Regions from separate parts of the Streptomyces sp. NPDC058880 genome, predicted to be linked through region 2. Evidence: riboswitches for the same ligand, from Rfam matches in the RefSeq annotation. Region 2 holds a riboswitch; the other holds the start of a gene.
What was found. Region 2 has a riboswitch for cobalamin ahead of ACFW2G_RS14760 (ribonucleoside-diphosphate reductase subunit alpha). Riboswitches for the same ligand answer to the same signal wherever they lie in the genome.
Positions count from the first base shown of each region.

Region 1: linked by a shared signal. The riboswitch ahead of metE (5-methyltetrahydropteroyltriglutamate--homocysteine S-methyltransferase) and the one ahead of ACFW2G_RS14760 (ribonucleoside-diphosphate reductase subunit alpha) in region 2 are both predicted to bind cobalamin.

Region 1 covers NZ_JBHYMC010000015.1:126,035-133,459, forward strand. Annotated here, with positions in the region: gene ACFW2G_RS12205 (nitrous oxide reductase family maturation protein NosD) at 1-48, shown strand, start outside; gene ACFW2G_RS12210 (methyltransferase) at 84-1,172, shown strand; gene ACFW2G_RS12215 (acyl carrier protein) at 1,276-1,530, opposite strand; gene ACFW2G_RS12220 (SchA/CurD-like domain-containing protein) at 1,543-2,727, opposite strand; gene ACFW2G_RS12225 (FAD-dependent oxidoreductase) at 2,876-4,531, shown strand; cobalamin riboswitch at 4,678-4,903, shown strand; gene metE (5-methyltetrahydropteroyltriglutamate--homocysteine S-methyltransferase) at 5,080-7,413, shown strand.
Region 2 covers NZ_JBHYMC010000020.1:66,464-73,888, reverse strand. Annotated here, with positions in the region: gene ACFW2G_RS14780 (carbon starvation CstA family protein) at 1-306, shown strand, start outside; gene ACFW2G_RS14775 (CstA-like transporter-associated (seleno)protein) at 303-500, shown strand; partial or broken gene ACFW2G_RS14770 (Uma2 family endonuclease) at 548-1,134, opposite strand; gene ACFW2G_RS14765 (GNAT family N-acetyltransferase) at 1,212-1,709, shown strand; cobalamin riboswitch at 1,754-1,883, shown strand; gene ACFW2G_RS14760 (ribonucleoside-diphosphate reductase subunit alpha) at 2,018-4,405, shown strand; gene ACFW2G_RS14755 (ribonucleotide-diphosphate reductase subunit beta) at 4,405-5,421, shown strand; gene ACFW2G_RS14750 (hypothetical protein) at 5,537-5,749, opposite strand; gene ACFW2G_RS14745 (helix-turn-helix domain-containing protein) at 5,831-6,796, shown strand; gene def (peptide deformylase) at 6,808-7,425, opposite strand, start outside.

The DNA of each region.
Region 1 (7,425 bases), on a different contig from region 2:
TTCCTCAACAACCGGTGCGACACCTCCGTGCCCACCGGCATGTGCTGACCCGTGTTCCCCCTCATCAGGAGAATGGAGGCCGTATGACCACGCTGAGTTCCACCCCCGCCCCCACGCCGGCTCCCGTCCCCGCCCCGAACGCAGGCCCCCCGCACACGCCCCCGCCCGCCATGCGCCTGCGCGAGCTCGCCTTCGGAGCGGCCGTCGCCGCCGCCGTACGGGCCGCGGCCCGCCTCCGGGTCGCCGACGCCCTCGGGGAGTCGCCCGCCACCCCCGCCGACCTCGCGGCCGCCGTGCACGCGGAGCCGAAGCCCCTGCAACGGCTGCTCCGCGCCCTGTCCTGCCACGGCATCTTCGCCGAGACCGAGGACGGGAGCTTCGTCCACACCGAGATGTCGCGGCTGCTGCGCGAGGACGACCCGCACAGCCTCCGGCACATCTCCCTGTGGTGCACGGAGCCGTGGACCTGGCAGGCCTGGCCGCGACTGGACGACGCGGTGAGCACCGGTGACGGCGCGAGCATCTTCCACGACCTGTTCGGCAAGGGCTTCTTCGACTACCTGCACGAGGACGCCCACGAGTCGGCGCACGTCTTCAACCGCGCCATGACCACCTCCAGCGTGCAGTCCGCGCTGGATGTCGCGGACCTCCTCGACCTGACCGGCGTCTCGGTGGTCGCGGACATCGGCGGCGGCCAGGGCCACGTGCTGGCCAGCCTGCTCGAGAAGCACCCCACCGTACGGGGGCACCTGCTCGACCTGCCCGGGGTGGTCGCCAAGGCCGATCCCCGACTCCTGGACGGCGGCCCCCTGGCCGACCGGACGGGCATCGTCCCCGGCGACTGCCGCGAGGCCGTCCCCGTCGAGGCCGACCTCTACATCATCAAGAACATCCTCGAATGGGACGACGAGAGCACCCGCAGATGCCTGCGCAACGTCGTCGCCGCGGCCCGCCCCGGAGCCAGGGTCGTCGCCATCGAGAACCTGGTCGACGACACGCCGTCCATGCGGTTCACCACAGCCATGGACCTGATGCTGCTGCTCAACGTCGGCGGTGCCAAGCACACCAAGGAGAGCCTGCGCACCCGCCTGGCCGACGCCGGACTGGTGCTCGGGGACATCCGACCCGTCAACGCGTACCTGCACGCCTTCGAGTGCACCGTGCCCGGGTGATCCTCCCGTCCGGTACGCGTCACGACGCCCCGGGACCGGCGGTGGGCCGGCCCCGGGGCGTCGTCCTGCGTACCGGACGGCGGCGCCTGTCCGCCCGTACGCGTCAGGTTCCGGCCAGCGCGCTGTTGACGAGGTCGAGGAACTCGCGCGGCGACTTGCACTGGTCCGCACCGGCGGGCAGCGCCCGGCCGTGCCGGTTCTCCAGCTCGCCGACGATGCCGAGCAGCCCGAGGGAGTCGAGCCCCCACTCGTCGAACTGCGCGTCGGGCCGGGTCGCCATTGCGGCGGGGTCGACGGCGATCCCCGCACCCTTCTTCATCAGCGCGGCCAGTTCTTCCACGGTCAGTCGGTCGGTCATGACGGCCTCTCCTCAGGCTCGGTCCGGCGAACGCCGGTCGGTGATCAGGCGCATCTCAGAGCGCTCCAGGAAGCGTGAGATCTCCTGGTGGGTGGTGGGGACGCCGTCCTTGGCGCTGTCCAGCAGGCGCGCGAGGACCGCCGCCTTGTGGCCGCCCTCGACGCCGAGCGTCAGGGCCGGCCGGGCGTCGTGCGGCCCGCGCAGGTCGAGAAGGCGGACGACGACGTCGTCGCGCTGGAATACGGTGCTCGCCTCGATGGGGCTCGCCGCGTCGTCCACGGCGGCCTCGTCCTGCGCGGCGAGCAGCCGGGCGAGTTCCATGCCGCACCCCTTCTTGGCGGGATGGAACAGCGCGTGCCGTGCGAGGTCCGGGCTCTCGCCGCCGCCCGCCGCCACGTGGTGCACCGCGGGGAGCGCCGCACGGGTGAAGAAGGTCCGGGCCGAACCGGGGTCGCTGAGATCCCGGTCCTGCTCCAGGTAGGGATTGATGGCCTCCTCCAACGCCCTGACCTGGGGCTGCAGGGCCACGTGGCGCAGCGCCGCGAGCAGGTCGCCCTCGACCTCGACGGCCCGCACGACGCGGTTGCCGTGCATGAAGAGCGAGGTGCGCCGCAGCCGGGTGTGCTCGTCGACCTGCGCCTGTGGGGACGCGTACCCGCTGAGCAGCTCCGCCACGACGGCCTCGCTGCCCGGCTTGACCGTGAAGGTCAGGGCGTGGCGCACCACACCGTCGCCGCGCCTCGGGGAGACCCGGAGACGGCCTCCGGAGCGGTCCGGGCCGTCCACGGAAGCCGGGGCGAAGCCGTGGCCGGCGGACGCGCCGGGGGAGAAGGCTACGGCGGACGGACCGGGGTCCCGGCCGGTCTCCCGCAGCACGCTGAATCTCAGCGAGCGGGTGTCCCGCACGCAGCCGTGCAACGGCTGGACCGAGGCGACGTGCTCCTCGCTGTTGACCCAGGCCAAGAACCGCGGTGCGCTCTCCCATTCACTGGTGATCAGCCACTGTGACGGATTCTCGATCGACTGGCACAGCTCGTCCCGGATGTGCCCGGGAACGCAGGAGACCTGCTTGTGGAGGTTCTCGTAGACCTCCAGGAACTGGTTCTGCGCGCCGTCGTACAGATCCAGCAGCAGCACGACCCGAAGTCGCGAGTCGTCGAAGGCGGACTGGGATATCCGTTCCGACAAGGCTGTCATCGTTCACACTCCTTCGAGACCACACGGTCGCCACGGGACGGCGCCACCCGAACCGATCGTGGTCCGGTGGCCCCGTCGGCGCGAGAGGAGAGAACCAAGCGGGTGAACGAGCGAGCGAACCCCCTTCGTAGAGGGCATGGAAGAGCACATGAAGGAAAACGTCGACCACCGCGTCCCGGTCCTCATCGTGGGCGGCTCGCTGGTGGGCCTGTGCACCTCGCTGTTCCTCGGCCGTCATGGGATCACGCACATGCTGGTCGAGAAGCATGCGGGAACCTCGCTCCACCCGCGTGGACGCGGTATCAACGTCCGCACGATGGAGCTGTTCCGGGTCGCCGGGGTCGAGGACCGGATCCGCGGGGCCGCCTCGGTGCTGGCCGACAACCACGGCATCCTGCAGGGCGGCTCGCTCACTGGTGACGACCAGGAGTGGTTGTTCGAGCAGATCGACCCGGGTGGCGCACTGGCGCGGTTCAGCCCGTCGACCTGGTGCCTGTGCAGCCAGAACGACATCGAGCCGGTTCTGATGTCGGTGACGCCAAGGCTCGGAGCGGACCTGCGGTTCTCCACCGAGCTGCTCTCCTTCGAACAGGACGGGAGCGGGGTCACCGCGATCGTCAAGAACCGCGAGACGGGCGAGGAGAGCACGGTGCGCGCCGACTACCTCGTCGCCGCCGACGGGCCCCGCAGCCCCGTGCGCGAACAGCTCCGCATCGGCCGGAGCGGCTCCGGCGACCTGTTCCACAACGTCAGCATCACCTTCCGGTCCCGGATGCTCGCGGACGTGGTCGGCGACCGGCGTTTCATCGTCTGCTATCTGACCAGGCCCGACGCCGACGGGGCGTTGCTGCCCGTCGACAACCGCGAGCGGTGGGTCTTCCACGCCCCCTGGCATCCCGACCGGGGCGAGACGCTGGAGGACTTCACCGACGAGCGCTGCGTCGAGCACATCCGGCGTGCCGTCGGCGCGCCCGACCTGGACGTCGAGATCACCGGGAAGGCGCCCTGGCACGCCGCCGAGCGCGTCGCCCAGCGGTACGCGGCCGGCCGGGTCTTCCTCGCCGGCGACTCCGCCCACGAGATGTCGCCCACCGGTGCCTTCGGCTCCAACACGGGCATCCAGGACGCGCACAACCTCGCCTGGAAGCTCTCCGCGGTGCTGGACGGAGCCGCGGGCCCCGGGCTGCTGGAGACGTACGAGGCCGAGCGGCTCCCGGTGGCGCGGGCGACGAGCGAGCGGGCCTCGGCCCGCTCGGCCGAGCACAGCCACCCGGGCTACGAACCGGACCCCGAGTCCGTCCCCGAGGCGCCCGCGCGCGGCGGCCGGCAGAACGGGGTCCTGTCCGTGGCCATGGGATACCGCTACCCCCACGGCGCGGTGGTGGGAGCCGACCCGGACCTGCCGGTCGTGCCGGACCGCATGCGGCTGTGCGGGGACCCGGGCTCGCGCGCCCCGCACCTGTGGTTGCGCGACCGGGTGGCGGGGACGCGCAGGTCCACCGTCGACCTCTACGAGCGGTCCTTCGTCCTGCTCAGCTCCGAGGGCACCCCGTGGAGCGGCGCGGCCGAATCGGTCGCCAAGCGGATGAGCGTCCGGCTCGACGCCTACGGGATCGGCACCGGCCCGGAGGCCGACTTGGTTGCGGAGGACGGCGCCGACTGGGCCGAGGCGCACGGCGCCACCCCGGCCGGGGCGGTCCTGGTGCGCCCGGACGGCTTCGTGGCCTGGCGCTCGGTGGAGGCGGTGGCGGACCCGGAATCCGTCCTCCACAAGGTCCTCACCACCGTGCTGGACCGCCGCTGACCTCCGGCCCGCGCCCGCGGACGCAGCAGGGCGCCGCCCCACGGAAGTCCGCGGGGCGGCGCCCGTCGAGTACGGCGACGGCCCACGGCGTCTCATCCGGGCATCCGAATACTGGACAACTCTGCCCGCCGCCGGGCAACGGCATCTAGTCTGGCCGGGCAGCTGGTTCGCCCCGTCCGCCAGACGGGATGCGTCGTAAGAGGGAACCCGGTGGGAATCCGGGACTGCCCCGCAGCGGTGAGCGGGAACGACCGCCGTCATACGCACTGGGACCGCGACAGGTTCTGGGAAGCGACGGCCAGTAGGTGCCCGCCGGGAGACCGGCAGGCGCGCCCGCGAGTCCGAAGACCTGCCCGTTGCCCGCGCGCGACCCGTCGTGCGCGGAGATCCCGGTGACCTCGTGGGCGGGTCGGCGACACATCAGGCGGGCGACCGCGGGCGCATACGCACGCGCACCGCAAACCGGTCGAGGTCCCTCCTGTCCGTCATCCCTTCGCGCTCCCGACCCGCACCGGGTCCACAGGAGACAGCTCGCGAAGGAGAGTTCCGTGACCAGCAAGACCCCCGCCCCCGCCGTCCGGACCGGTGCCGCCACCGTGTACGGCTACCCGCGCCAGGGCCGGAACCGGGAACTGAAGAAGGCAGTCGAGGGCTACTGGAGCGGCCGGGTCGGTGCCGAAGCCCTCCGGGGCGCGGCCCGAGAACTGCGCCGAACCAACTGGCAGCAGCTGACCGACGCCGGTATCACCGAGGTGCCCACCGGCGACTTCTCGTACTACGACCATGTGCTGGACGCCAGTCTCATGGTCGGCGCCGTTCCCGCACGCCACCGCGCCGCCGTCGAAGCGGACGCCCTGGACGGCTACTTCGCCATGGCGCGCGGCACCCAGGACGTGGCGCCGCTGGAGATGACCAAGTGGTTCGACACCAACTACCACTACCTGGTGCCGGAACTGGGCCCGGACACCGTCTTCACCGCCGACTCCTCCCGGCAGGTGGCCGAGTTCGAGGAGGCACGCGCACTCGGCCACACCGCCCGCCCGGTGCTGGTCGGGCCCGTGACCTACCTGCTGCTGGCCAAGCCCGCCCCCGGTGTGGCGGCCGGTTTCGACCCCCTCGCCCTGCTCGACCGTCTGCTCCCCGTGTACGCACGCGTCCTCGCGGACCTGCGTGCGGCCGGTGCCGAGTGGGTCCAGTTGGACGAGCCCGCCCTCGTGCAGGACCGCACCCCCGCCGAACTGAGCGCCGCCGCCCGCGCCTACCGCGTGCTCGGCGCCGCGGCCGACCGGCCCAGGCTGCTCGTGGCCTCGTACTTCGACCGGCTCGGTGCGGCCCTGGAAGTGCTGGCCAAGGCCCCGGTGGACGGGCTCGGGCTGGACTTCACCGGCGCGGCCGCCGCCAACCTCGACGACCTCGCCGCCGTCGGCGGCCTGCCCGGCAAGCGCCTGGTCGCGGGTGTCGTCAACGGCCGCAACGTCTGGATCAACGACTTCGAGAAGTCCCTCGGCACGCTCGGCACCCTCCTCGGCCTCGCCGGCAGCGTCGACGTGGCCGCTTCCTGCTCGCTGCTCCACGTCCCGCTGGACGCCTCCGCCGAACGGGACATCGACCCGCAGGTCAGGCGCTGGCTCGCCTTCGCCCGGCAGAAGACCGCCGAGATCGCCACGCTCGCCCGCGGACTCGCCCGCGGCACGGACGCCATCGCGGCCGAACTCGCCGCGAACCGGGCCGACCTGGCCTCCCGGACTCACTCGTCCGTCACCCGGGACCCCGCCGTCCGTGCCCGCACCGCGGACGTCACCGAAGCCGACGGCCGCCGCTCCCAGCCCTACGAGGAGCGGGCCGCCGCCCAGCGCGCCCGCCTCGGGCTGCCGCTGTTGCCCACGACCACCATCGGATCGTTCCCTCAGACCGCCGAACTGCGCAACGCCCGCGCCGATCTGCGGGCCGGCCGCATCGACACCGCCGGCTACGAGGAGCGCATCAGGGCGGAGATCCGGGAGGTCCTGGACTTCCAGGAGAAGGCGGGCATCGACGTGCTGGTGCACGGAGAGCCCGAACGGGGCGACATGGTCCAGTACTTCGCCGAGCAGCTGACCGGCTACCTCGCCCCGCGACACGGCTGGGTTCAGTCCTACGGCACCCGCTACGTCCGCCCGCCCGTCCTGGCGGGGGACGTCTCCCGCCCCGACCCGATGACCGTCCGCTGGACGGCGTACGCGCAGTCGCAGACGGCGAAGCCGGTCAAGGGCATGCTCACCGGGCCCGTCACCATGCTCGCCTGGTCCTTCGTCCGTGACGACCAGCCGCTCGCGGACACCGCCCGGCAGGTTGCGCTGGCCCTGCGCGACGAGGTCAACGACCTGGAGGCCGCCGGGACCTCCGTGATCCAGGTGGACGAGCCCGCGCTGCGGGAGACGCTGCCGCTGCGCGGCGCCGACCGCGCGGCCTACCTCGCCTGGGCCACCGAGTCCTTCCGGCTCACCACGGCGGGCGTCCGGCCGGACACCCAGATCCACACGCACATGTGCTACGCCGAGTTCGGCGACATCCTCGGGGCCATCGGGGACCTCGACGCCGACGTCATCAGCCTGGAGGCCGCCCGGTCCCACATGCAGGTCGCCGGTGAGCTGTCCGGCGCCGGCTACCCGCGCGAGGTCGGTCCGGGCGTCTGGGACATCCACTCGCCGCGGATCCCGTCCACCGACGAGGCCTCGGCGCTGCTGCGCGAGGGTCTCGGCGCCATCCCGGCCGAACGGCTGTGGGTCAATCCCGACTGCGGTCTCAAGACCCGGGCCTGGGCCGAGACCCGGGCCTCCCTGGAGAACCTGGTCGAGGCGGCCCGCAGGGTCCGCGGCGAGGTGACCGCAGCCGGCTCCTGACGGGTCGGGCGG
Region 2 (7,425 bases):
GACAAGGTGCTGGCCCCGGCGAAGAACATGGACGACATGCACACGATCGTCACCAACGCCACGGTCGACGGCGTGCTGTGCGCACTCTTCGCGGCCCTGATCGTCGTGGTCCTCGCGGACGCGCTCCGGACCTGCGTCAGGGCCGTCCGCGACCCGGGATCGGTGACGCTCTCCGAGGTCCCGTGGACCGAGTCGAAGATCGTCGCCCCGGCCGGCCTGATCGCCACCGCCGAGGAGCGGGCCCAGCTCGCCGCCGCGGCGGACCGCGACGCGGGCGGCGGGCAGGTCAAGGAGCCGGTGGCGTGAGCGGCGTACGCGGCGTGCTGGCCAGGGCGCGGTTCTACGTACGGGAGTTCTCCGGGGAGGCCGCCTACGACCGGTACGTGGCCCACGCCCGCTCCCACGACCCGGACGCGGAGGTCCTCACCCGCCGCGCCTTCGAACGCGCCCGCACGGACGCCCGGGAGGCGGACCCCCGCGAGGGCTTCCGCTGCTGCTGACACAGGTGGAGGGCTCCGTCGCGTCCGGCGGGGCCTTCCGGCGTTCCTCAGCGCGCCCAGTCCTTGAGAACCTCGGTCCGGAGGGTGACGTTGACCGGATCGGGGAGCTCAACGTCGTTCCCGAACTCCACCGTACGGGTGTTCGCATACCTGCGGCCGTCCGGTTCACTGAACACGGTCACGTCGCACGCCTCCCGGTCGATGAGCAGGTATACGGGGATGCCCGTCTGGGCGTAGGCGAGGGGCTTCTCGACGCGATCACGCCGGTCCGTGTCGGTGTCGTACGAGGTGACCTCTACGACCATCAGGACCGGAGCGGGGTCGGCCCACTCACCCTGGCCGACAAACGCGTCATCGACCGCGAGAGCGGCATCGGGACGGGCGCGACCCGGGCGGTAGTCCCCCACAGCCAACCCCCGCTCCACGTGAAGCCACAGCTCGGGCCGGTGCTGCATGCAGATGCGTGCGAGCCACAGAACGATGCGGTCGTGATCTCCGTCCGGCACTGCCTTGCTCCTGATGACCCCGTCGATGAACTCCAGCCGCAGACCTTCGACCTCTCTGGCGGCTATGCGCGCGCGACAGCCTCGAAGTCCTCGGTCAGCATGTGGGGCCTGTCGGTCATCACGGGCATGCCTCGCTCACCTTCCTCGACGGTGCTGCCTCCGACGATAGCGCCGCCCGCCGGAGGCGTCCTGCACACTCGACCGCATGGACATGGTGATCAGAACGGCGGTGCCCGCCGACTACGAGACGCTGGGCGAGATCACGGCGCAGGCCTACCTCGCCGACGGGCACCTGGACTTCAACGAGGACGACCCGTACCTGCACGTGCTGCGCGACGTGGCCGGGCGGGCCGCCCGGGCCGAGGTGCTCGTCGCCGAGCACGACGGGCGGGTGCTCGGCGGGGTGACCTTCGCCGCACCCGGCAGCCCGCTCGCCGATATCGCCGGCCCCGACGAGGCCGAGTTCCGGATGCTCGCGGTGGCCCACGCGGCCCGCGGCCGGGGCGTCGGCGAGGCCCTGGTGCGGGCTTGCGTCGAGCGGGCGCGGGCGATCGAGGGCGTCACGGGCCTCGTGCTCTCCACCCAGCACAGCATGGCCGGGGCGCACCGGATCTACGTACGACTGGGCTTCGAGCGCACTCCGGAGCGGGACTGGGCGCCCATCGAGGGCCTGAAACTCCTTACGTACCGACTCAAGCTGTAGCCACGCCGACACTACATGTTGGGGGTGCCACACAAGGGCGCCCCCACATGTATGCTCATGCCTGCTGTCGCCGCAGGGGAATCCGGTGGGAATCCGGAACTGTCCCGCAACGGTATGAAGTGTCCGACATCCGGACGCCAAGTCCGATGACCTGCCGTCAGCGCGCCCGGATCGACCGACCCGGGTGCCGACACGTCCGGGCCTCGCGGTTGGGCCGGTGGACGCCATGCGGTGTGCCCTCCTGCCACGCCCGCATGCGCCCGCGCCCGCCCGCCGACGACCGGGCCGAGCGAGGGAGAGCTCCCGCCGTGACCATCGCGCCTTCCGCACCGCGCGCCGAGTCCGTTTCTGGCGACAACACCGAGGGCCCGGGGGCCACGCTGCTGCGTACCCTCACCGAACTTACGGCGGACCTTCCCGACACCGACCCCGGCCGCGTCGCGGCCGCAGCGCTCCGCGGCCGCAGCTCCGCCGCCGACGAGGCCGAACTGCGCGCCCTGGCAACCGAGTCCGCGGCCGGCCTCATCTCCGAGGACCCCGCCTACTCCAGGCTCGCCGCCCGCCTGCTGACGCTGGCCGTGCGCGAGGAGGCCGCGAGCCAGGGCTCCACCTCCTTCTCCGCCTCGGTCGAGGTCGGCCACCGCGAGGGCCTCATCGCCGACCGCACCGCCGAGTTCGTGCGCACGCACGCGAGCCGCCTCGACGCGCTGGTCGAGCACACGCTCGCCGAGGGCGCCGACGACCGCTTCGGCTTCTTCGGCCTGCGCACTCTGCACAGCCGCTACCTGCTGCGCCACCCGATCACCCGTCAGGTCATCGAGACCCCGCAGTACTTCATGCTGCGCGTGGCATGCGGTCTCGCCGCGGACGAGAGCGTCCAGGCCGTCGAGGAAGTGGCCTCGCTGTACCGGCTGATGAGCCGTCTCGACTACCTGCCCTCCTCCCCCACGCTCTTCAACTCCGGTACCCGGCACCCGCAGATGTCCTCCTGCTACCTGCTGGACTCCCCGCTGGACGAGCTCGACTCGATCTACGACCGCTACCACCAGGTCGCGCGCCTGTCGAAGCACGCGGGCGGCATCGGCCTGTCGTACTCCCGCATCCGCGCGCGCGGTTCGCTGATCCGCGGCACCAACGGCCACTCCAACGGCATCGTGCCGTTCCTGAAGACCCTCGACGCCTCCGTCGCCGCCGTGAACCAGGGCGGCCGCCGCAAGGGTGCCGCCGCGGTCTACCTGGAGACCTGGCACGCGGACATCGAGGAGTTCCTGGAGCTCCGCGACAACACCGGTGAGGACCAGCGCCGCACCCACAACCTCAACCTTGCGCACTGGGTTCCGGACGAGTTCATGCGCCGCGTGAACGCCGACGCCGAGTGGTCGCTGTTCTCCCCGGCCGACGTGCCCGAGCTGGTCGACCTGTGGGGCGACGAGTTCGACGCCGCCTACCGCAAGGCCGAGGCCGACGGCCTGGCCCGCAAGACCATGCCCGCCCGCGACCTGTACGGCCGGATGATGCGCACCCTCGCGCAGACCGGCCAGGGCTGGATGACCTTCAAGGACGCCTCCAACCGCACGGCGAACCAGACCGCCGAACCGGGCACGGTCGTGCACTCCTCGAACCTTTGCACCGAGATCATCGAGGTCACCAACGACGGCGAGACGGCCGTCTGCAACCTCGGCTCGGTCAACCTGGGCGCCTTCGTGCTCCCGGAGACGGGCGAGATCGACTGGGAGCGCCTGGACGAGACCGTCCGCACCGCGGTGACCTTCCTCGACCGCGTGGTGGACATCAACTTCTACCCGACCGAGCAGGCCGGCCGCTCCAACGCCCGCTGGCGCCCGGTGGGCCTGGGCGCGATGGGCCTCCAGGACGTCTTCTTCAAGCTGAAGCTGCCCTTCGACTCCCCCGAGGCGAAGGCCCTGTCGACCAAGCTCTCCGAGCGCATCATGCTGGCCGCGTACGAGGCCTCCAGTGACCTCGCCGAGCGCAGCGGCCCGCTGCCGGCCTGGGAGCAGACCCGCACCGCCCGCGGCGTCCTGCACCCGGACCACTACGACGTCGAGCTGAACTGGCCGGAGCGCTGGGACGCGCTGCGCGCCCGCGTCGCCACGACGGGCCTGCGCAACTCCCTGCTCTTGGCGATCGCCCCGACGGCCACGATCGCCTCGATCGCCGGCGTGTACGAGTGCATCGAGCCGCAGGTCTCCAACCTGTTCAAGCGCGAGACCCTGTCGGGCGAGTTCCTCCAGGTGAACGGCTACCTGGTGGAGGAACTGAAGAAGCTCGGCGTGTGGGACTCCCAGACCCGCGAGGCGCTGCGCGAATCCTCCGGCTCGGTCCAGGGCTTCAGCTGGATCCCGGCCGAGGTGCGCGAGCTGTACCGCACGGCGTGGGAGATCCCGCAGCGCGGCCTGATCGACATGGCGGCGGCCCGTACGCCGTTCCTGGACCAGTCGCAGTCGCTGAACCTGTTCCTGGAGACGCCCACCATCGGCAAGCTCAGCTCGATGTACGCGTACGCCTGGAAGCAGGGCCTGAAGACCACGTACTACCTGCGTTCGCGCCCGGCGACGAAGATCGCCCGCGCCGCGCAGGCCGCCACCGCCGCCCCGGTGGCCCTCCCGCAGGCCGTCGACGCCGACGCCCTGGCCTGCTCCCTTGAGAACCCCGAGTCCTGCGAGGCCTGCCAGTAATGAGCTCCACCGACCACAAGAACCTCCTGGACCCGGGCTTCGAGCTCACGCTGCGCCCGATGCGCTACCCGGACTTCTACGAGCGCTACCGGGACGCGATCAAGAACACCTGGACGGTGGAGGAGGTCGACCTCCACTCGGACGTGGCGGACCTCGCCAAGCTGACGCCCGCCGAGCAGCACATGATCGGCCGTCTGGTCGCGTTCTTCGCGACGGGCGACTCGATCGTCGCGAACAACCTCGTGCTGACGCTGTACAAGCACATCAACTCCCCGGAGGCGCGCCTGTACCTGTCGCGCCAGCTGTTCGAGGAGGCCGTGCACGTCCAGTTCTATCTGACGCTGCTCGACACCTACCTGCCCGACCCGGAGGACCGCGCGGCGGCCTTCGACGCGGTGGAGAACATCCCGTCCATCCGTGAGAAGGCGCAGTTCTGCTTCCGGTGGATGGACTCGGTCGAGAAGATCGACCGGCTGGAGACGCAGGCCGATCGCCGCCGCTTCCTGCTGAACCTGATCTGCTTCGCGGCGTGCATCGAGGGCCTGTTCTTCTACGGCGCCTTCGCGTACGTGTACTGGTTCCGCTCGCGCGGCCTGCTGCACGGCCTGGCCACCGGCACCAACTGGGTGTTCCGTGACGAGACCATGCACATGAACTTCGCCTTCGAGGTCGTGGACACGGTCCGCAAGGAGGAGCCCGAGCTCTTCGACGACGCGCTCCAGCAGCAGGTCACCGACATGCTGAAGGAGGCCGTGGAGGCGGAGCTGCAGTTCGGCCGCGACCTGTGCGGCGACGGCCTGCCGGGCATGAACACCGAGTCGATGCGCGAGTACCTGGAGTGCGTCGCGGACCAGCGCCTGGTCCGGCTCGGCTTCCCGCCGGTGTACGGCTCGCAGAACCCGTTCTCCTTCATGGAGCTGCAGGGCGTCCAGGAGCTGACGAACTTCTTCGAGCGCCGCCCGTCGGCCTACCAGGTCGCGGTCGAGGGCACGGTGGACCTGGACGAGGACTTCTAGGGTCCGGGAGTTCGACGCCCACAGGGCTCGTGGGGCTGCTGGGACTCCAGGGCCCCGGGACCGCCGGGGAGCCGGGATGCGGAGGATCCGTGTCCCGGCTTCTCGCGTTCCCCGGTCAGTGGATCACCGGGCCCAGGTGCCAGCCGCCGGAACGGCGCGGGTTGGGCGGCAGCCCGCCCGACCGCTGGCGGGGCAGCCACACCAGCCGGGTCGCGGCGGCCCGCAGCTGCCGATCCGTGCGCCGGTCGCGATGGTTCAGGTACAGGGCGGGCCCGATCAGCAGAGTGGCGAGGGCGAGGACGACGAGGAAGTTCACGAAAGTTGTCATACCTCCACTGTCCGCCCGGTCGCCCTTGATCGACAGTGGCAGGACTGTCATGAAAGGCCGAATTACTGCCACACTGTGGTCATGCTGACCAACGTGGCCGTGGCCCTCGTCGACGGAGTCGCCCCCTTCGAGCTGGGGATCTTCTGCGAGGTGTTCGGAATCGATCGCAGTGACATGGGGCTTCCGGTGTACGACTTCGCCGTGTGCGCGGTGGAGGAGGGGCCGTTGACCGTGGGAGGGGGCGCCTTCGCGATCACCCCCGCCCACGGGCCGGAGCGACTGGAGGAGGCCGACCTGATCTGCCTGCCCGCCGCCAAGGACGCCGACCGGCGCATCTACCCCGAGCCGCTGCTCGCGGCCCTGCGCCGCGCGGTGGACCGCGGCGCGCGCGTGCTGAGCGTATGCAGTGGGGCGTACATCGCCGGTGCGGCCGGGCTGCTGGACGGCCGCCGGTGCACCACCCACTGGATGCACTCCGCGGCCCTGGCCCGCCGCTTCCCCCGGGCGGTCGTCGACCCGGACGTGCTCTACGTGGACGAGGGGTCGGTGATCACCGCCGCCGGCACCGCCTCGGGCATCGACGCCTGCCTGCACGTGATCCGCCAGGAGCACGGGGCCGAGGTGGCCAACGTCATCGCACGGCGGATGGTCGTACCGCCCCACCGGGACGGCGGACAGGCGCAGTACATCCAGCGGCCGCTGCCGCGCACGGCCTGCGACACGGTGGGCGAGGTGATCGAGTGGATGGGCCGCCACCTGGAGGAGGAGATCACCGTCGAGCAGCTGGCGGAACGCGCGCACATGTCCCCGCGGACCTTCGCCCGCCGCTTCCTCCAGGAGACCGGCACCTCGCCCTACCAGTGGGTGCTGCGCCAGCGGGTCCTGCTGGCGCAGGAGCTGCTGGAGTCCACCGGCGACACGGTCGACTCGATCGCCGGCCGCTGCGGCTTCGGCAACGCGGCGGCCCTGCGCCACCACTTCCTGCGGACCCTGGGCACCACGCCGAACGCCTTCAGGCGTACCTTCCGGGGCCCGCAGGCGGCCTAGTACCGCGCCGGCTAGGCGTTGGGGACGGTCTCGTAGCGCGGGGTGCCCTCCGCCATCTGGCGCAGGGCGTCCTTGCGGTCCCGCTTCGAGAGCCGGTCGATGTACAGGTAGCCGTACAGGTGGTCGGTCTCGTGCTGCAGGCAGCGGGCGAAGTAGCCGGTGCCGCGGACCCTGATCGGGTTGCCCTGGGCGTCCTGGCCCTCGACCTCGGCGTAGTCGGGGCGGGCCAGCGAGGCGTACGCCGTCGGGACGGACAGGCAGCCCTCGTTCGAGTCGTCCAGCACCCGCGAGCCGGCGGGGAGCTCCACAAGCTTCGGGTTGACCACGACACCGGTGTGCCGCACACCCTCGTCGTCCGGGCAGTCGTAGACGAAGACCTTGGCGTCCACGCCGATCTGGTTCGCGGCCAGGCCCACGCCCTCGGCCGCCTTCTGACTGGCGAACATGTCGTCGATCAGCTTGGCCAGCTCGTCGCCGAACTCGGTGACGTCCTTGCACTCGCGGTGCAGAACCGGGTTGCCGACGACCGTGATCGGGCGGGCGGTGCCGCGCTCCCGGTGGGCCAGCTCGCGCGCCTCACAGTCCTCGGTGTCCACGACGTACCCGTCGTTCACGACCTCGCCACCATC